DNA from 3 places in the Streptomyces sp. NPDC016640 genome. Region 2 is predicted to be linked to each of the others. Evidence: riboswitches for the same ligand, from Rfam matches in the RefSeq annotation. Region 2 holds a riboswitch; each other region holds the start of a gene.
What was found. A riboswitch is a leader RNA that binds a small molecule or an ion and turns the genes downstream of it on or off. The one in region 2 is predicted to bind thiamine pyrophosphate.
Positions count from the first base shown of each region.

Region 1 (6,743 bases), on a different contig from region 2:
AGGAAGCGGAGCTGCTCGAGGTCTGATGAACGACTCTTCCTGGGGGGCGCCGCAGACCGGGTACTGGGGGCCGTCCGACCAGGGACCCGGCCGGGGGGTTGCCCCGGCGGGTCCCGCGTACGATGCGCACTACGCGCAGCAGACTCGCCCCGTGCCCATCGGGCCCGAGGTACCCGAACGCGGCGGTGACCAGGACGGGAACCGGGATGCCGCTCGGCTGAGCGGCCCTCTGTTCCGAGACGAGCCGACGCGGGCCCGACCCCTGCCGGGGGAGGTGCCGCAGAATCCGGAGCCCATGCCCGACGCCCCGCAGCCGGCACCCGTGCCGCAGAGGAAGAGCGCGGGGCGCGATCTCGGCGCCGCGATAGGCGTCGGCGTCGGACTCGGCGTGGTGATCGTCGCGTCGCTGTTCGTCGTCAAGGCCGCCTTCGTCGGCGTGGTCGCCGTCGCCGCCGTGGTGGGCCTGTGGGAGCTGACCAAGCGGCTCGACGAGCGCAAGGGCATCAAGGTGCCCTTCGTGCCCCTCGCGGCCGGCGGCGCGGCCATGATCGTCGCCGGGTACGCCCGGGGGGCCGAGGGCGCCTGGGTGGTCATGGCGCTCACCGCGCTGGCCGTCCTGCTGTGGCGGATGACGGCACCGCCCGAGGGCTACCTCAAGGACGTCACGGCGGGACTCTTCGCGGCGTTCTACGTACCGTTCCTGGCGACCTTCGTCGCCATGATGCTGACGGCCGGCGACGGCGCGTGGCGGGTCCTGACCTTCCTGGCGCTGACGGTGGTCAGCGACACCGGCGCCTACGCCGTCGGCTGGCGCTTCGGCAAGCACAGGCTCGCCCCGCGGATCAGCCCCGGCAAGACCCGCGAGGGCCTGCTGGGGGCGGTGGCCTTCGCGATGGCGGCGGGCGCGCTGTGCATGCACTTCCTGATCGACGACGGCATCTGGTGGCAGGGCCTGCTGCTGGGGCTCGCGGTCGCCGCCAGCGCCACCCTCGGCGACCTGGGCGAGTCCATGATCAAACGGGACCTGGGCATCAAGGACATGGGCACCCTGCTTCCCGGCCACGGCGGCATCATGGACCGGCTGGACTCGCTGCTCCCGACGGCGCCGGTGGTGTGGCTGCTACTGGTGATCTTCGTCGGCTCCGGCTGACGGTACCCGCACGGCCGCGTCGGGCCCCCGTCCTCCCAGGGCGGGGGCCCGACCGCTGCCGGATCGGGACACCCTTGTGGATCTGCGACACTGGTCGTGTCATGCCTAAGCCCGGAGAACTCACTTTCGTCGCGCCGCGCGGAGCCAAGAAGCCGCCGCGGCACCTTGCCGACCTCACGCCCGCCGAGCGCAAGGAGGCGGTCGCCGCGGCCGGTGAGAAGCCGTTCCGCGCCAAGCAGCTCTCGCAGCACTACTTCGCGCGGTACGCGCACGATCCGGAGCAGTGGACCGACATCCCGGCCGCCTCCCGCGGCAAGCTCCAGGAGGCGCTGCTTCCCGAGCTGATGTCCGTCGTGCGGCACCTGTCGACCGACCAGGGCACCACTCGCAAGACGCTGTGGAAGCTGTTCGACGGCACGCTCGTCGAGTCCGTGCTCATGCGCTACCCGGACCGGGTGACCATGTGCATCAGCTCGCAGGCGGGCTGCGGCATGAACTGCCCGTTCTGCGCCACCGGCCAGGCCGGACTCGACCGGAACCTGTCCACCGCCGAGATCGTGCACCAGATCGTGGACGGGATGCGGGCCCTCAGGGACGGCGAGGTCCCGGGCGGACCGGCGCGGCTGTCCAACATCGTGTTCATGGGCATGGGCGAGCCGCTCGCCAACTACAACCGGGTCGTGGGCGCGATCCGCCGCCTCACCGACCCCGAGCCGGACGGGCTCGGGCTGTCGCAGCGCGGGGTCACCGTCTCGACCGTCGGCCTCGTCCCCGCGATCCACCGGTTCTCCGACGAGGGCTTCAAGTGCCGCCTCGCCATCTCGCTGCACGCCCCCGACGACGAGCTGCGCGACACCCTCGTCCCCGTGAACACGCGGTGGAAGGTGCGCGAGGTGCTCGACGCCGGTTTCGAGTACGCGGCGAAGTCCGGGCGCCGGCTGTCCATCGAGTACGCCCTGATCCGGGACATCAACGACCAGGCGTGGCGCGGTGACCGCCTCGGACGGCTGCTCAAGGGCCGGCCCGTGCACGTCAACCTCATCCCGCTCAATCCGACGCCCGGCTCCCAGTGGACCGCCTCGCGGCCCGAGGACGAGAAGGCGTTCCTGGAGGCGATCGCCGCGCATGGTGTGCCGGTGACGATCCGGGACACCCGTGGCCAGGAGATCGACGGGGCGTGCGGTCAGCTCGCCGCGAGCGAACGGTAATGTGACCCGTGTAAGCACATCTTCATATTCCGACAGGGGAGCGCCACAGCGCTGAGAGTGCGGCACCGGCCGCAGACCCTCCGAACCTCGCCCAGGTCATTCTGGGTAGGGAGATCGGTCATCACTCGAGCTGTTGCGCCCTGCCCGGGACCTGTCACAGGGTTCCGGGCAGGGCCGCGTCTCTTCCTGGTCACTCCAGGAGGAATCCAGTGGGCATCACCAAGAAGGTCACCGTCCTGGCCGTCGGGCTGGGACTGGTCACGCTGTCCGCGTGCGGGTCGTCCGACGACGGCGGCACGGGTGGCGACGGCGGGTCCAGGACCGTGACCCTCGTCAGCCACAACTCGTGGGCCGCGTCGAAGGACGTCATCGCCGCCTTCGAGAAGCGGTCCGGCTACAGGGTCAGGGTCCTCGAGGACGGCGACGCCGGGCAGGCCGTCAACAAGGCCGTCCTGACCAAGGACAACCCCCAGGGCGACGTCTTCTTCGGCGTCGACAACACCCTGCTCTCCCGCGCCCTCGACAACGGGCTGTTCCAGCCGTACGAGGCGAAGGGGTCCGACCTGATCCCGGACGAGTTCCGCGCGGACCGGGACAAGCACCGGGTCACGCCCGTCGACACCGGCGACGTGTGCGTCAACTACGACAAGGCGTGGTTCAGCGAGCACGAGCTGGCCCCGCCGAAGACCTTCGACGACCTGATCAAGCCCGAGTACAAGGACCTCCTCGTCGTCGAGAACGCCTCCACCTCCTCGCCCGGCCTCGGCTTCCTGCTCGGCACCGCCGCGCAGTACGGCGACGGGGACACCTCCCGCTCGGGCGAAGCCGGGAGCGGGGGAGGCTGGCAGGACTACTGGAAGAAGCTCAGGGCCAACGGCGTGAAGGTGGTCGACGGCTGGGAGCAGGCCTACAACGAGGAGTTCTCCGGCTCGGCCGGCGGCAAGCAGGCCAAGGCCGACCGTCCGCTGGTGGTCTCCTACGCCTCCTCCCCGCCCGCCGAGGTGATCTACGCCGACCCGAAGCCGGACACCGCACCCACCGGCGTCGCCGAGGGCACCTGCTTCCGCCAGGTCGAGTACGCCGGACTGCTGAGCAACGCCGGGAACCCCGAGGGCGGCAAGGCGCTGCTCGACTTCCTCATCAGCAAGCCGTTCCAGGACGACATGCCGCTCAACATGTTCGTCTACCCGGTGCGCGAGGACGCCCGGGTGCCCGCGGAGTTCACCGAGTTCGGGCCGCAGGCGAAGGACCCGCAGACCATGGACCCGGCGGAGATCGCCGCCAACCGTGACCGGTGGGTCAAGTCGTGGACCTCGCTCGTACTGAAGTGAGGCGAACCGCGGCGACACGGCGCGGGAGCGCGGCGCGGCTCGGCCTGATGGCCGTGCCCGTCGCGTTCTTCGCCGTCTTCTTCGCCCATCCCGTCGCCGCGATCGTCGCGCGCGGACTGAAGGCCGACGGGACCTGGCACCTCGGGCGGATCGGCGACGTACTGGCGCAGCCCGACGTCCGGCAGGTCCTGTGGTTCACCACCTGGCAGGCCCTCGTCTCCACCGCCCTCACCCTGCTGGTCGCGCTGCCCGGCGCCTACGTCTTCGCCCGCCTCGACTTCCCCGGCAAGCAGGTGCTGCGGGCGGTGGTCACCGTGCCGTTCGTGCTGCCCACGGTCGTGGTCGGAACGGCGTTCATGGCGCTCGTCGGTCGCGGCGGACTCCTCGACGAGCTGTGGGGCGTGCGGCTGGACACCACCGTGTGGGCGATCCTGCTCGCGCACGTCTTCTTCAACTACGCCGTCGTCGTGCGGACCGTGGGCGGACTCTGGTCCCAGCTCGACCCGCGGCAGGAGGAGGCGGCGCGGATGCTCGGCGCCTCCCGGTTCGCGGCCTGGCGGACCGTCACCCTGCCCGCGCTCGCGCCCGCCGTGGCGGCCGCCGCGCTGATGGTCTTCCTGTTCACCTTCACCAGCTTCGGAGTGGTGCAGATCCTGGGCGGGCCCACCTTCTCCACCCTCGAGGTGGAGATCTACCGGCAGACCGCCGAGATCTTCGACCTGTCCACGGCCGCCGTCCTGACGATGATCCAGTTCGTCGCCGTGGCCGCGGTCCTCGCCCTGCACGCCTGGACCGTACGGCGGCGGGAGACCGCGCTGCGGCTGGTGGACGCCTCGGTGACCGCGCGCAGGCCGCGCGGCGCCGGGCAGTGGGCGCTGCTGGCCGGCGTCGTGGCCACCGTCGCCGTCCTGCTCCTGCTGCCGCTCGCGGTGCTGGTGGAACGGTCCTTCGCCGACGCCGGCCTCGGCTACTACCGGGCGCTGACCCGGGACGACGGGGGAGTGTTCCTGGTCGCGCCGGTCGAGGCGGTCGGCAACTCGCTGCGGTACGCCCTCGCCGCCACCGCCATCGCCGTGCTGGTCGGTTCCCTCGCCTCCGTCGCGCTGACCCGGCGGGACGCGGGCCGGCTGGTGCGCGGCTTCGACGCGCTGCTGATGCTGCCGCTCGGGGTGTCCGCGGTGACGGTCGGCTTCGGCTTCCTGATCGCCCTCGACGAGCCGCCGCTGGACCTCAGGGCCTCCTGGATCCTGGTCCCGCTCGCGCAGGCGCTGGTCGGCGTGCCCTTCGTCGTGCGGATCATGCTGCCGGTGCTGCGGGCCGTGGACGTACGGCTGCGGGAGGCGGCGGCGGTGCTCGGGGCGTCGCCGTGGCGGGCGTGGCGGGAGGTGGACCTGCCGATGGTGCGGCGGGCGCTGCTGATCGCGGCGGGGTTCGCCTTCGCGGTGTCGCTGGGGGAGTTCGGGGCGACCGTGTTCATCGCGCGGCCGGACAACCCGACGCTGCCGGTGGCCGTGGCACGGCTGCTGGGCCGGCCCGGGGACCTCAACTACGGCCAGGCGATGGCCTTGTCGACGATTCTGATGATCGTGTGCGCGGTGGCGCTGCTCGTGCTGGAGCGGCTGCGGACCGACCGGACCGGGGAGTTCTAGATGCTGCTGAGCCTGGAGGACGCGACCGTCCGCTTCGGGGGACGGGCGGTGCTGGACGCCGTCGGTCTGCAGGTCGCCGAGCACGAGATCGTGTGCGTGCTGGGGCCCAGCGGCAGCGGGAAGTCCACGCTGCTGCGGGCGGTGGCCGGGCTGCAGCCCCTCGACTCCGGGCGGATCCGGATCGACGGACACGACCGGACGGATGCGCCCGCGCACCGGCGCGGGGTGGGACTGATGTTCCAGGACCACCAGCTCTTCCCCCAGCGGGACGTGGGCGGGAACGTCGCCTTCGGGCTGCGCATGCACGGGGCAACGCGCACGGAACAGGCGGCTCGTGTACGGGAGTTGCTGGAGCTGGTGGGACTGCCGGGGGCGGCCGGGCGGGCCGTCGCCGCGCTGTCCGGCGGTGAGCAGCAGCGGGTGGCGCTGGCCCGTGCGCTCGCCCCGAGCCCCCGGCTGCTGATGCTCGACGAGCCGCTCGGCCAGCTCGACCGCTCGCTCCGGGAACGCCTCGTCGTCGAACTACGGGAGCTGTTCGGCCGGCTGGGCACCACCGTGCTCGCCGTGACCCATGACCAGGGGGAGGCGTTCGCGCTGGCCGACCGGGTGGTGGTGATGCGGGACGGGCGGATCGCCCAGTCCGGAACGCCCCTGGAGGTGTGGCAGCGGCCGGCCGACGCCTTCGTGGCGCGCTTCCTCGGCTTCGAGAACGTGGTCGAGGCCACGGTGGGCGACGCGCTCGCCGTGACCCCCTGGGGCAAGGTCCCCGTGCCGGAGGACGCCCCGCACGGCGGTCGGACGCTGCTGATACGTCCCGCCGGAGTGCGTCTGGTCCCGGCCGGCGAGGGCCTGCGCTGCACGGTCGCCGCACGCACCTTCCGCGGCACCCATGTCGCCGTCCGCCTCCGGCCCGAGGACGCGCCCCACCTGGAGGCGGCCTGCGCGCTCAGGACCGCGCCGGAGGTCGGGGACGAGGTCGGGGTGGAGTTCGACGCGGCGGAGATCGTCGTACTGGGCTGACGCCCCGCGTGGGGCGGCGCCCCGTGTGGGCCGGTGTCTCCACGTGTGCCGGTGCCCCCGCCGGACGCGGTCCGCAACGCAGGTGGCCCGCCCCCGGACGGGGACGGGCCACCGGAGTCACCGCGGTGTCCGCGAGACGTCAGCTTCCGCTGTTGTTCGCCCCACGGCGGCGCATGCCGAAGAAGACCGCGCCACCGCCGACCACGACCAGCGCGCCCGCGACACCGGCGATGAGACCGGTGTTGGAGTTGGCGCCGGTCTCGGCGAGGTTCGACTCACCGGCCGGGGACGGCGCGTTGCTCGCCGTGTCCGCCGGAGGGGTGCTCTCGCTCTCGGACGCCGACGGGGTCGGCGTGCCGGGCTCCTCGGCGGGGGCGGAGGGCGT
Region 1 covers NZ_JBIBRG010000009.1:112,909-119,651, reverse strand. The annotation lists gene frr (ribosome recycling factor) at 1-26, shown strand, start outside; gene ACF07S_RS20170 (phosphatidate cytidylyltransferase) at 26-1,150, shown strand; gene rlmN (23S rRNA (adenine(2503)-C(2))-methyltransferase RlmN) at 1,252-2,358, shown strand; TPP riboswitch at 2,383-2,488, shown strand; gene ACF07S_RS20160 (thiamine ABC transporter substrate binding subunit) at 2,568-3,689, shown strand; gene ACF07S_RS20155 (ABC transporter permease) at 3,737-5,338, shown strand; gene ACF07S_RS20150 (ABC transporter ATP-binding protein) at 5,339-6,358, shown strand; gene ACF07S_RS20145 (LAETG motif-containing sortase-dependent surface protein) at 6,498-6,743, opposite strand, start outside.
Region 1: it holds a riboswitch for thiamine pyrophosphate, as region 2 does, so the genes downstream of both, ACF07S_RS20160 (thiamine ABC transporter substrate binding subunit) here and thiO (glycine oxidase ThiO) in region 2, are expected to answer to the same signal.

Region 2 (6,743 bases):
CGACCCGCGTCGTGCCCGGAGGTGACCCGCTCGTCGGCGATCCTCACCTCGAGGCCGGCCTCCCGCAGTTCGGACCGTGCGTCCGCCGGGTCGTCCCCGGTCACGTCCGGCACGTCCACCGGGCTGCCCCTGCTCACAGTGAGCGCCACCGCCGAGCCCGCCCGGACCTCGGTGCCCTTGCCCGGTTCGGTGGAGACCACCGAGCCCCGGGCCACGTCCTCGCTGAACGCCCGGGTGACCATGCCGGGCTCCAGGCCCTCGTCCTCCAGCAGGGAGCGGGCCTTGTCCAGCGGGTAGCCGTCGAGGTCGGGCACCCGCACGGTCTGCGGACCCTTGGAGATCGTGAGCGACACCGGGTCGTGGCCGCGGATGCGGGCGCCCACGGCCGGGTCCGTGCTGATCACCGTGCCCCGCTCCACCGTGTCGCTGTACGCCTCCTCGACCTGCCCGACGTCCAGGCCCGCGTCCGCCAGCCGGTCCCGGGCCTCCCGCTCGGTCTTCGCCAGCAGCGGCGGGACCTTGGTGAACTGGCCGGAGTTGATGTACCACACGCCGGTGCCGAGCCCGAGGACCAGGAGCACGGCCACGACGGCCGCCATCGGGCCGCGCCGCAGCGCCGTCCGGCGCCGGGGCGGCAGCGGCGGCGGGGACCGGAACCGGCTGGTGCGGTGGGAGGAGTCCGCCGCGCCGCCGTCGCCCTCGTCGGCCGGCAGCGGGCGGGACGGGGGTCCCCCCGCGCGGGCGAAGCCGGGCGTGGGGGACGTCAGCGCGCGCGGGATGACGCTCGTACGGTCCCCGGCGTTGTCGTGCTCCGCCGTCAGCGCCTGCGGCGGCACCGCGTCGAGCTGCTCGGCACCGAGCCGGCCGCGGCCCCGGCGGACCTGCGCCAGCAGAGCCACCGCGTCGTGCGGACGGACCCCGGGAGTGCGCGCGGTCGCCGACGCGACCAGCTCGTCCAGCTCGTACGCCATGCCGGGCACGGCGGCCGACGGGGGCGGCACGTCGTCGTGCAGGTGCTTGTAGAGCACGATCGCGGGGGAGTCGCCGTCGTGCGGCTTGACGCCGGTCAGCATCTCGTAGAGGAGGATGCCGCAGGCGTAGACGTCCACCCGGGGGTCGGCGGCGCCGCTCTCGATCTGCTCCGGGGCCAGGTAGGAGACCGTGCCCAGCACGGTGCCCGTGGTGTTCGTCACCGTGTCCACGGCGCGCACCAGCCCGAAGTCGGCGACCTTGACCCGGCCGTCGTCCCCTATCAGCACGTTCTCGGGCTTCATGTCCCGGTGCACGAACCCGGCCCGGTGCGCCGCGCCGAGGGCGGCCAGCACCGGCTCCAGGATGTCCAGCGCGGCCCGCGGCTGGAGCGCGCCGCGCTCGCGCAGCACGTCGCGCAGGGTGCAGCCGGCGATGTACTCCATCGCCAGGTAGACGTACGCCCCGTCGGCGCCCTGGTCGAACACCTGCACCACGTTCGGGTGGTCCAGGCGGGCGACCGACTTCGCCTCGCGGATGAACCGCTCGACGAACGAGACGTCGACGGCGAGGGAGGGGTGCATCACCTTGAGGGCGAGGACGCGGTCCAGGCGGGTGTCCACGGCCCGGTAGACCGTGGCCATCCCGCCGACCGCGATCCGCGCGTCGACGCGGTACCGGCCGTCGAGCACCTGCCCGACCAGAGGGTCCTGAAGGGTCGTGTCCACGCGGTGAGTCTACGAGTCCCCGCCGACACCCCCGCCCCGTTCACCCCCCGTTGGAGCGGACCTGTGACGCGCCGCACCCGCACCCGGAAGCGGGGAGCCCGGGGGGAGAGCGGGCGCGGCGGCACCCGGCGGGCGCAACCCGCTCCCGGCCCGGCCGGAGCCCTGGAACGCCGGCCGCTCCGGATCCAGCGCGGCCAGCCCCTCCGCGGGAGAGGACGCCGACGCGAAATGCCGCCGCGGAATGCGCCCCGCCAGCCGGGCCAGCCGCCCCGCCTCCACCGCGCACCGCATCGCGGAGGCCATCAGCACCGGCTCCTGCGCCCGGGTGACCGCGGACGCCAGCATCACCCCCGCGCACCCCAGCTCCATCGCCAGCGCCGCGTCCGACGCCGTCCCCGCCCCCGCGTCCAGGATCACCGGCACACGCGCGTGCTCCACGATCAACTGGAAGTTGTGCGGGTTGCGGATCCCCAGCCCCGACCCGATCGGCGACCCCAGCGGCATGATCGCCGCGCAGCCGGCGTCCTCCAGCTTCCGCGCCAGCACCGGATCGTCGTTGGTGTACGGCAGCACCGTGAACCCGTCGTCGACCAGCGTCTCCGCCGCCTCCAGCAGTTCGATCGGGTCCGGCAGCAGCGTCCGCTCGTCGGCGACGACCTCCAGCTTGACCAGATCGGTACCGAGCGCCTCCCGGGCCAGACGCGCCGTGAGCACGGCCTCCCCGGCGGTGAAGCAGCCCGCGGTGTTCGGCAGCACCCGGATGCCGAGCCGCTCCAGCACCGACAGCACGGAGCCGCGCACCGAGGGGTCCACCCGCCGCATCGCGACGGTCGTGAGCTCCGTCCCGGACGCCACCAGCGCCCGCTCCAGCACGTCGAGGCTCGGCGCCCCGCCGGTGCCCATGATCAGGCGGGACGTGAAGGACGTACCGCCGAGGACGAACGGATCGTCGGCCATGGTCAGCCTCCTTGGACGGCGGTGAGGACTTCCACCCGGTCCCCGTCCGCGAGGGGGGTGGTGGGCCACTGCGCGCGCGGGACGACGGTTTCGTTGAGGGCGGCGGCCACTCCCGAGGGCGCCGCGGTGAGCGACCGCACGACGAGGTCGAGGGCGGTGCCGGGCGCGAACTCCCGGGGCTCCCCGTTGACCGAGACGGTGACCGAGGCGTTCACGCGGGCTGCTCCGTGGGGACGGCGGCGCCGAAGCGCCGCGGGGTGAAGGGACGGGCCTCCTCCGGCAGTTCACCGGTGGTCAGGGCGTGCGCCATGGCGTCGCCGGTCACCGGCGTCAGCAGGACGCCGTTGCGGTAGTGGCCGGTGGCCAGCAGCAGTCCGTCGAGACCGGTCGGGCCGAGCAGCGGCGCGTTGTCGGGGGAGCCGGGGCGCAGCCCGGCCCGGGTCTCGGTGAGCGGCAGTTCGGTGATCCCGGGGACGAGCTCGTGGGCGTCGCGCAGCAGTTCGTACACGCCGCCCGCGGTCACCGTCGTGTCCCAGCCCAGCTCCTCGCTGGTCGCGCCGACGACCAGCTCGCCGTTCTCGCGCGGCACCAGATAGACCTGGCTGCCGCGCACCACGGCCCGCACGGTCCGGCTCAGGAAGGGACCGGGCCGCTCGGGCATCGTCAGCCGTACGACCTGTCCCTTCACGGGGCGCACGGGAGGCAGCACGTCCTCGGGGACGCCCGCGAGCCGCCCGCTGAGACTGCCCGCGGCCAGCACCACCTGCCCGGCGCCCAGCTCGGTGCCGTCGGCGGTGACCACGCCCGTCGCCCGGCCCCCCGCGACGAGCAGCCGCCCGGCCCACGCGCGGTGGACGGTCACGCCGGTCCGCACGCAGGCCGTCACCAGCGCGGCCGCCAGCCGGCGCGGATCGACCTGGTGGTCGCCGTCCACCCGCAGACCGCCGCGCACACCCGGCGCGAGCATCGGTTCCAGCCGCCGGCACTCCCGCCCGGACAGCCACTGCGAGTCCAGCCCCGACCGCTGCTGCAGGGCGTGCAGCTCCCGCAGATGGGCGCGGTCGTCGGCGTCCAGCGCCACCGCGAGGGTGCCGCACCGGCGGTAGCCGAGCTCCTGGCCGGTCAGTTCGGTCAGCTCGGCCGCGAAGCCGGGGTAGCGCCGCGCGGAGGCGAGGTTCAGACCCAGCAGGGTCTCCTCGCCGTAGTGCAGTTCCGTGACGGCGGCCAGCATCCCGGCGGCCACCCGGGCGGCCCCGCCGCCCGGCTCGGGATCCACCACGGCCGTGGCGAGACCGCGCTGCGCGGCCCGCCAGGCCGTGACCAGACCGATGATCCCGCCCCCGACGACGAGGACGTCTGTGCTGCGCGTGGGCGACATGGGCGTCCAGCCCCTCCCTTCGCCGGCATGACCCGGATCAGGTTCGTACGGTCGGAGGCCGCCAGCCTCCCTCTCAGCCCGGTGCGTCCGGGCTCCCGCGAGTGCTTTACGTCGGCCACCCTAGCCCCCGGCACACCCGCCCTGTAAGGGAGCCCGCGCGTGGCCCGCCCGCCCCTCGCCCACGACCACCCCCGGCCGGGGGTGGTCGTCCCGTCCCGCAGGTCCCTCGACGGACTCGTCCCCGCCCCCGTGGGCCGGCGGGGAGGCGGGAGCGGGAGTCGCGGCCGGGCAACGGCACCAGCGTGGTGGAGGAGCCGCCGGACGGCAGGAGCCGGCCGCGCCCCACGGCCGGGTGTCTATGGTGATCGGGTGAGCGAGCAGACGCAGGAACCGGGACCGTCCGAGCCGCGGCGGGTGGTGGTGGCGGGCGCGGGCATGGCCGGTGTGCGGACCGCGGTCGCCCTGCGGGAACAGGGCTTCACCGGCACCGTGACCCTGATCGGCGCGGAACCCCACCAGCCCTACGACCGGCCGCCGTTGTCCAAGGCGGTGCTGCTCGGCACCGCCGAGGGCTCCGCCTTCGACGTCGACTTCGAAGAACTCGGCATCGACCTGCGGCTCGGCTGCGAGGTGCTCGGCCTGCGCCCCGGGGACCACGAACTGGACACGGAGGGCGGCCCCGTCCCCTACGACGTCCTGGTGGTCGCCACCGGTGCGGAGCCGGTCCGGCTGCCGGGCGCGGAGGGGGTCCCCGGGGTGCATCTGCTGCGCACCCTGGACGACGCCGAACGGCTGCGGCCGGTACTCGCGCGCCAGCACGACATCGTGGTGGTCGGGGCCGGCTGGATCGGCGCGGAGTTCGCCACCGCGGCACGCGGGGCGGGCTGCGCGGTCACCGTCGTGGAGACCGCCGGGCGGCCGCTCGCCGAGGCGCTGCCCGCCGAGGTGAGCGCCCCCATGACCGGCTGGTACGCGGACGCCGGTGTCGTGCTGCGCACACGCACGCGCGTGACGGGCGTCGAGCCCGGCGCCGTACTCCTGGACGACGGTTCGCGGCTGCCCGCCGGTGCCGTGGTCGTCGGGATCGGGGCCCGGCCCGCCACGGCCTGGCTGGCGGGCTCCGGGATCGGGCTGGGGGAGCGGGGCGAGGTCGTGGCCGACCGGCATCTGGCGACCTCCCTTCCCGACGTGTACGCGGTCGGGGACTGCGCGTCCTTCCCGTCCGGGCGCTACGGCGAGCGTCTGCTGGTCCACCACTGGGACAACGCCCTCCAGGGGCCGCGCACCGTCGCCGAGAACATCCTCGGCGCGTCCGCCGGCCGGGCCCCGGCGGTGTACGACCCGGTGCCGTACTTCTGGTCCGAGCAGTTCGGGCGCTTCGTGCAGTACGCGGGGCACCACGCGGACGCCGACCGGACCGTGTGGCGGGGGGACCCCTCCGACGCCGCGTGGAGCGTCTGCTGGCTCCGTGGAACCCGGCTGGTCGCGCTGCTCGCGGTGGGGCGCCCCCGGGACCTGGCGCAGGGGCGCAGACTGATCGAGGCGGGCACGGCGATGGACGCGCGCCTGCTGGCGGATCCGGCCCGGCCGCTGAAGTCGGCGACGGCCTGACACGCCGGCGGGGCGCCCTTCGGGCGGGCGCGTCCGGGCGACGCGCCCGCCCGGGTGGACGGGGCTGGCTTCCGACTGTCAGTGGCAGGTGGCAGGCTTGTCCCGTGACCGAGATTGACGCAAAGATCGATGCTCTCGTCCCCGCCTGGCTCACTCTCCCCGACATCGCCGAGAAGCTCGGCGTCGAGGTGACGCGCGTCCGGCAGCTGGTCAAGGATGGCCAGCTCATCGCCGTACGCCGGGGTGAGAACCGCGCGCTGCACGTTCCCGCCGCCTTCATCGACGAGGACAAGGTGGTCAAGGGCCTGACCGGGACCCTGACGCTGCTGCGGGACGACGGCTTCACGGACGAAGAGATGCTGGAGTGGCTCTTCACCCCCGACCCCTCGCTGCCGGGCACGCCCGCGCAGGCACTCGGCGAGAACCGTGGCACGGAGGTGAAGCGCCGGGCCCAGGCGCTCGCGGTCTGACCCGCATCCCACCGACGGATCCGTCCCGGCGCCACCGCGCGTGGCGCCGCCCGCACGAACGACACCGGCCGGGGCGCCGCGCGCCCCGGCCGACGGCCCACCCATGCCGTCCGTCCCGCCCGGAGCGGCCCGGGGCCCCGCGGGGTGTTCTCGCCGCGGGGCGCGGAGCGGCGGCACAGGGTCGCATAGGGTCCGTTGCGGCCGGCGCTCCGCCGGCTCCTGACGGGCGGGGCGGCGCGTGCCGGCGGCACACCGGCCCGCCGGGTCCGTACGCCACCACCGAACCCCGGGGGACATCCCTATGACCGACACCGTTCGCGCCCGGCTCGCCGACGCCCGGGTCTATCTCTGCACCGACGCCCGCAAGCGGCAGGGCGACCTCGCGGAGTTCCTCGACGCGGTCCTGGCCGGCGGGGTCGACATCGTGCAGCTGCGGGACAAGGGCATGGAGGCCGGCGAGGAGTTGGAGCACCTGGCGGTCCTCGCGGACGCCTGCGCCCGGCACGGCAGGCTGCTCGCGGTCAACGACCGCGCGGACGTCGCCCACGCCGCCGGCGCCGACGTCCTCCACCTCGGCCAGGGCGACCTGCCCGTCCCCGCCGCCCGCGCCGTCCTGGGCGACGGCGTCCT
Region 2 covers NZ_JBIBRG010000005.1:180,619-187,361, reverse strand. The annotation lists gene pknB (Stk1 family PASTA domain-containing Ser/Thr kinase) at 1-1,697, opposite strand, end outside; partial or broken gene ACF07S_RS12900 (thiazole synthase) at 1,863-2,654, opposite strand; gene thiS (sulfur carrier protein ThiS) at 2,657-2,869, opposite strand; gene thiO (glycine oxidase ThiO) at 2,866-4,032, opposite strand; TPP riboswitch at 4,030-4,141, opposite strand; gene ACF07S_RS12885 (NAD(P)/FAD-dependent oxidoreductase) at 4,402-5,643, shown strand; gene ACF07S_RS12880 (Rv2175c family DNA-binding protein) at 5,748-6,113, shown strand; gene thiE (thiamine phosphate synthase) at 6,415-6,743, shown strand, end outside.

Region 3 (6,743 bases), on a different contig from region 2:
TGCGCAACAAGCCCTCGGCGCTCGGCGGCACGTACGACGAGCTCGACGAGGAGGTGACCCGGGCCAGGGACGCCTGGCGCGAGGCCCTGCTGGAGCGGGGGATCCTGCCGTTCCTGCGGGACGCGCTCACCGACCCGGCGACGGCCACCGCGCTCCAGCACACGGTGCCGCCCGCGCCGGCCGGCCGTATCCCGCACCTCGGATACGGCCGGCCGGGTTTCACCAGCCCCGGAGAAGGCCCGGCCCGCGGCACCCGGCCGAGTTATTCCAGTCCGGACTATTCGAGCCCGGACTTCGGAGGTCCGGAACACCAGCCGGAGTGACTCCCTGGGGGACGGAGCCCTCCCGAGGCACAGTCCTCCGGGAGGTCCCCGCCCCCGGGCGGGAGCCGGGGCGGCGGGTCGTCAGAGGATGCCCGCCCGTCCCGCGGCCGTGATCCACGACGGGAACTCGGACAGCAGACGGTCGTACAGCTCCGGGTCCGGCACGGTGCTGATGTCGTCGACGGCGAAGAACCCTACGTTGTCGACACGGCGCCCGGGCAGCGTGTCGAACCGCTCCAGCACGCCGTAGTTCGACCGGCCCAGCCCCACGAACTGCCAGAACACCGGCTCCTCCACCGCTTCGCGAAGTTCGCGTTCGATCTCGCTGTTGCGGTAGACGCCACCGTCGGAGAAGAACAGGACGAGGGTCGGAGCGGACGCGGGATGGTCCCGGACGAACGCGCGCACCTCGGCGATGACCTTCTGCTCCTCGTTCTGGATGCCGACGTCCCGCATGTCGACCTGGCTCGGATCCAGCCCCTTCTTCCGCCCGCGCCGGAAGAGGCCCATCTCCCCCACCCGCACGTGCAGCCGCAGCCACTCGGGAAGCTCCCCGAGCCGCAGATCCGGCAACCGGGCCGGGTTCGAGGCGAACGTCCAGGCCTGCATCTCCCCGTCGTCGTCCAGTTGTGCCGCGACCGCGGCCATCCGCTCGACGACATCGGCCACGACCCCCTTGGAATACAGGAAGGACATGGACCCCGAGGCGTCCAGTACGAGGATGACGCGCGCGGTGACGCCGGTGGCCCCGTGCTTGCGCAGACTGACCGCCACCTGCTCCTTGCGCAGGGACAGCCGCTTGCGCATGTCCACGGGCAGCCGCTCCTCACCCTTGGTGAGACGCGGGGCGCCGGGGTCTGCCGTGGCGGGCCGGGCGGGCGCGACCGGCACCGCGGGGGGAACCGGCGGGGGAACGGAGGACGCCTGGGGCCCGATGGCCGCCGGGGAGGGTTCGTCCACGGTGATGCCGAAGTCCGTGGCCAGCCCCGCGAGCCCGGATGCATACCCCTGCCCCACGGCGCGGAACTTCCACGTGCCCTGTCGCCGGTACAGCTCGCCGCCGATGAAGGCGGTCTCGGTCCCCGCCGCCATGTCGAAGCGGGCGAGCTCGGAGCCCGACCCGGCGTCGAGCAGCCGGAGCACCAGCCCAGGCACCTGCCCGAACGTCCCGCCGTCGGCCGAAGCGCACAGCACGATCCGCTCGACCACCGGTTCCACCGAGCGGAGGTCCACCTCCACCGTGTCCGCCGCGGCACCGGGAGCACTTCGCTTCCCCTGGTGCGTCACGGCGCCGGACGCGTGCCGCGGCTGGTTGTAGAAGACGAAGTCGCCGTCGTCCCGCACGCGTCCGGCCGCCGTGAGGAGCAGGGCCGAGGCGTCGATGTCGGGCACCCCGGGCCCGGGCACCCAGGCGAGCTCAACGCGCACCACGGGGGCATCGACGGAAAGATTGGATCCCTTGCTCATCGAACCTGCTGTCATGGGGCCAGTCTGCCGACCCGGTCCGGGAAAGGGGAGGGGGAACCGGCCGGCCCGGTACCCGGAGCGTGCCGCTCACGGCGCGCCACCGCCATGAGCACCACCCCCGCACCTGCCGTCCGGCGAGCCACCGCTCCGCCGCCCGGCCCGGGGCCGCACCCGGACCGGGGCCGCCGCCCAGGCCGGAGCCGCACCCGGACCGGACCGTCGTCAGTTCCCGATCAGTCCACGATCGGCAGGTACACGCGACTGCCCGCCGCCGCGAACTCCTTCGACTTCTGCGCCATGCCCTCCTCGATCTCGGCCCGGCTGCCGCCGTGCTCTCGGCGGATGTCCTGCGAGATCTTCATCGAGCAGAACTTCGGACCGCACATCGAGCAGAAGTGGGCCGTCTTGGCGGGTTCCGCCGGGAGGGTCTCGTCGTGGAACTCACGTGCCGTGTCCGGGTCGAGGGCGAGGTTGAACTGGTCCTCCCACCGGAACTCGAAGCGGGCGTCGGACAGCGCGTCGTCCCACTCCTGTGCTCCCGGGTGCCCCTTGGCTAGGTCGGCGGCATGCGCGGCGATCTTGTAGGTGATGACGCCGGTCTTGACGTCGTCACGGTTGGGCAGGCCCAGGTGCTCCTTGGGCGTGACGTAGCAGAGCATGGCCGTGCCCCACCAGGCGATCATCGCGGCGCCGATGCCGGAGGTGATGTGGTCGTACGCGGGCGCGACGTCAGTCGTCAGCGGGCCGAGTGTATAGAACGGGGCCTCGTCGCAGATCTCCTGCTGGAGGTCGATGTTCTCCTTGATCTTGTGCATCGGGACATGTCCCGGGCCCTCGATCATGGTCTGAACGTGGAAGCCCTTCGCGATCCGGTTGAGTTCCCCGAGCGTGCGCAGCTCCGCGAACTGTGCCTCGTCGTTGGCGTCCGCGATGGAGCCGGGCCGCAGTCCGTCGCCGAGCGAGTAGGTGACGTCGTACGCGGCGAGGATCTCACAGAGCTCCTCGAAGTTCTCGTACAGGAACGATTCCCTGTGGTGCGCCAGGCACCACGCGGCCATGATCGAACCGCCGCGCGAAACGATTCCGGTCTTGCGGTTCGCGGTGAGCGGCACGTACGCCAGACGCACACCCGCGTGGACCGTCATGTAGTCCACACCCTGCTCGGCCTGTTCGATGACCGTGTCCTTGTAGATCTCCCAGGTCAGTTCCTCGGCTCGGCCGTCGACCTTCTCCAGGGCCTGGTAGAGCGGCACGGTACCGATGGGCACGGGGGAGTTGCGCAGCACCCACTCCCGGGTGGTGTGGATGTTGCGGCCGGTGGAGAGGTCCATGACCGTGTCGGCGCCCCAGCGGGTCGCCCAGGTCATCTTCTCGACCTCCTCCTCGATGGAGGACGTCACCGCGGAGTTGCCGATGTTGGCGTTGACCTTCACCAGGAACCGCTTGCCGATGATCATCGGCTCGATCTCCGGGTGGTTGATGTTGGCCGGCAGCACCGCCCGCCCCGCCTCGATCTCCTCGCGGACCACCTCGGGGGAGACGTTCTCCCTGATCGCCACGTACTCCATCTCGGGTGTGATCTCGCCGCGCCGCGCGTACGCCAGCTGCGTGACCGGCCGGCCCGGGCGGCCCCGGCGCGGCAGGCGGGGCCGGCCCGGGAAGACGGCGTCCAGGTTGCGCAGGCCCCCGCGCGGAGAGGTGTGTTTGATCCCGTCGTCCTCGGGGCGGACGGGGCGGCCCGTGTACTCCTCCGTGTCGCCCCGGGCGGTGATCCAGTTCTCCCGCAGCGGAGCCAGCCCCCTGCGGACGTCGGTGTCGACGAGCGGATCGGTGTACGGGCCCGATGTGTCGTAGAGGGTGACCGACTGCCCGTTGGTGAGGTGCACCTGGCGGACCGGCACGCGCAGGTCGGGGCGTGTGCCCTCGACGTACGCCTTGTGCCAGCCGACGGACTTCCCGGCCTCCCCGTTCACCGACGTCTCCGTCGGGTTCTGTGTGGAGGCAGGCGTGCGTGCGTCCTTGCTGGTCATGTGAGACCTACTCCCTACGCCGGCATTACCCGGTAACAGGTTCGGCGGTCGACGCAGCGGTTTCCGTCTGCCGACGTTCCGTGTGAAACATCACTCGATGTCGGTGATGTTTCATGTGAAACATCGTTGGGACGGAGGTCAGCGCCCTCTCAGCCCGGTGCTCCGAGCTCCCGCGTGTACAAAAGGTGCCTCCACGCTAGCGTCATTTCTGGCGCGGTGAACAGAGGGCCCCCGTCGTTCTTGCGATGATCGGTCGGTGACCTCGACTCAGCCTCCCCCGTTTCCCCCTCCTGAGCCACCGAACGGATCCGGCGCGGGATCCGGTGCCGGAAACGGCCATGGGCACAGTCATGGCCATGGCCCGGCAGCGCCCGTGTCCCGTCATCTGCGCAGGGTCATCTCGGCGATCCTGATCCCGTTCGCCGCGGCGGTGCTGATCGGACTGGCGGTGCTGTGGCCGGGGGGTGCCCCGGCGCACGAGCGCACCGGTGTCGGATTCGACCGGCAGACACAGAGCGCCACGGTCACCGAGGTGGTCGAGGTGAGCTGCCAGTCGGTGAACGCCTCCGGAGGCGTCCCGACCGGCGACACCTCCACCGCCGAGGGCTCCTCCGCCCAGCAGCAGGCGAACGGCACCTGCAAGAAGGCGACCATCCGGGTCGACACCGGCGAGGACAAGGGCCGTACGTTCAACGAGATCGTGCAGCCGGACCAGTCGCGGCAGCTGAGCGAGGGTCAGGGGGTCGTCGTCGCCTACGAGCCCTCGGCGCCCGAGGATCTGCAGTACTCGGTCACCGACGTGAACCGGCGTTTCCCCCTGGCGCTGCTCGCCGGCATCTTCGCGCTCGCCGTCGTGGCCGTGGGACGGCTGCGGGGTGTCATGGCGCTGGTCGCGCTGGCGATCAGCTTCCTGGTGCTCAACTTCTTCGTCCTGCCCGCGATCCTGCAGGGCTCGAACCCGCTGGTCGTGGCGGTGGTGGGGGCGAGTGCGATCATGCTGATCGCCTTGTACCTCTGTCACGGGCTGTCGGCCCGTACTTCCGTGGCGGTGCTCGGCACACTGATCTCCCTGCTGCTGATCGGCATCCTGGGCTCGGTCTTCATCGGCTGGGCCGCGCTCACCGGCGACACCGACGACAACACCGGTCTGATCCATGGCCTGTACCCCGAGATCGACATGAGCGGTCTGCTGCTGGCCGGCGTCATCATCGGTTCGCTGGGTGTGCTCGACGACGTGACGGTCACGCAGACCTCCGCGGTCTGGGAACTGCACGACGCCAATCCGTCGATGGGCTGGCGCGAGCTGTACCGCGCGGGCATCCGGATCGGCCGTGATCACATCGCGTCCGTGGTCAACACGCTGGTTCTCGCCTACGCGGGCGCCGCGCTGCCGCTGCTGCTGCTGTTCTCGATCGCGCAGAGCAGCGTGGGAACGGTCGCCAACAGCGAGCTGGTCGCGGAGGAGATCGTGCGCACCCTGATCGGTTCGATCGGTCTTGTGGCCTCGGTGCCGGTCACCACGGCTCTGGCCGCGCTGGTGGTCTCCGCCGATCGTCCGACGGCTCGGACAGGGGCACGGGAGCACGGGCAGGTACCGGATGCCCGGCCGACCGCGGCGCGCGGCGGAAGGGGCAGGCGCCGCAAGCGCTGATGCCCGCCCCGCGGGGCGAAACGCGCGGAAGCGTTCCGCCTGGAGGCCACCCGACTGGAGTAACGCTTCATCCGGCGCTCTGCTCCGCCAGGATCCGGTCCAGGGCGTCGTCGAGGTGGGCGTCGAAGTCGGCGAGCGCCCCTTCCTGGCCCAGCGGCACCAGCTTGTCGGTGCGGTCGAGGAAGGCCACGAGCGGTGCGGTCGAAGAGCGGAACACCGCCTGATCACTGCCGACCTGAAGCCGGATCAGCACCTCGCCCAGCGTCTCGGGATCGACCGGCGAGACGCGGACGTCGCCCTCGCCGCACGGCCGGCCCACCCCGTCGATCAGCAGCTCACGGCCAAAAGCCCAGGTTACGGGGGCGTCCCCGGGCAAGTGGAAGGTCAGCCGCACGGCGTAGGGATCACAGGTGTCGTAACGCAGCTCCACCGGGATGCGGAAGGAAAGCTCCTCCGACACGAGAAAGCTCATCATGACCTCTGCCTGTACGGATTCGCGCATCGCCTACCCCGTCATTCGCCGCGGACTGGCCGGGCATGGACCGTGACACTAGAGGGAATCTTGCTGAACGTACACAACAGATCACAAGGAGTGAGTTTTCAGATACTGATAGACAGCGCGAGCGAGCCGATCAGGCGCCCCATCTCGGCCTGCAGTCGCTGCGCCGCGGGGACCAGCCGGTCGGCCTGATGTGCGGGCAGGGAGATGGCCACCGAGGCGGCCGTGGTGCCCACGGTGATCGGGATCGCCGCGCACACCGCCCCCAGGGCGTACTCCTGACGTTCCGTCACCAGCTCCATGCGCCCCGTCCGTCCCAGGCGTCTCAGCAGGCTGTGGTCGTCGCGCACGGTGTACGGCGTGAGGGGAAGCACCGGGTAGCGGTCGAGATGGTCGCGGCGGGCGTCCTCGTCGAGCTGGGAGAGCAGGCATTGCCCGACCGCGTGGGCGTGGCCGGTCTCCCGGAAGCCGGCCCACTCCTCGACCGCGGGATGGGCCGGGCTGCCGGAGACCCAGACGACCTCGACCTCGCCCTCGCGGTACACCGCGTAGTACACGGGCGCCCCGATCGCGTCCCGCCAACGGGCCAGGATGTCGACCACGGTGCTGCGACGTTTCTGCTGGGCTCCGCTGCTGCTCAGCCGCTCCGCCGCCTCGCCCAGGAAGAACAGCCCCTTGTCGCGGCGGAGATAGCCCTCGTGCACCAGGGTGCGCAGCAGGTGGTACGTCGTGGGCAGCGCCAGCCCGGTCTCCCGGGCGAGTTGTTTGGCCGG
Region 3 covers NZ_JBIBRG010000006.1:264,931-271,673, reverse strand. The annotation lists gene ACF07S_RS15205 (hypothetical protein) at 1-323, shown strand, start outside; gene ACF07S_RS15200 (VWA domain-containing protein) at 405-1,805, opposite strand; gene thiC (phosphomethylpyrimidine synthase ThiC) at 2,024-3,820, opposite strand; TPP riboswitch at 3,815-4,004, opposite strand; gene ACF07S_RS15190 (YibE/F family protein) at 4,077-5,471, shown strand; gene ACF07S_RS15185 (SsgA family sporulation/cell division regulator) at 5,539-5,973, opposite strand; gene ACF07S_RS15180 (IclR family transcriptional regulator) at 6,072-6,743, opposite strand, start outside.
Region 3: it holds a riboswitch for thiamine pyrophosphate, as region 2 does, so the genes downstream of both, thiC (phosphomethylpyrimidine synthase ThiC) here and thiO (glycine oxidase ThiO) in region 2, are expected to answer to the same signal.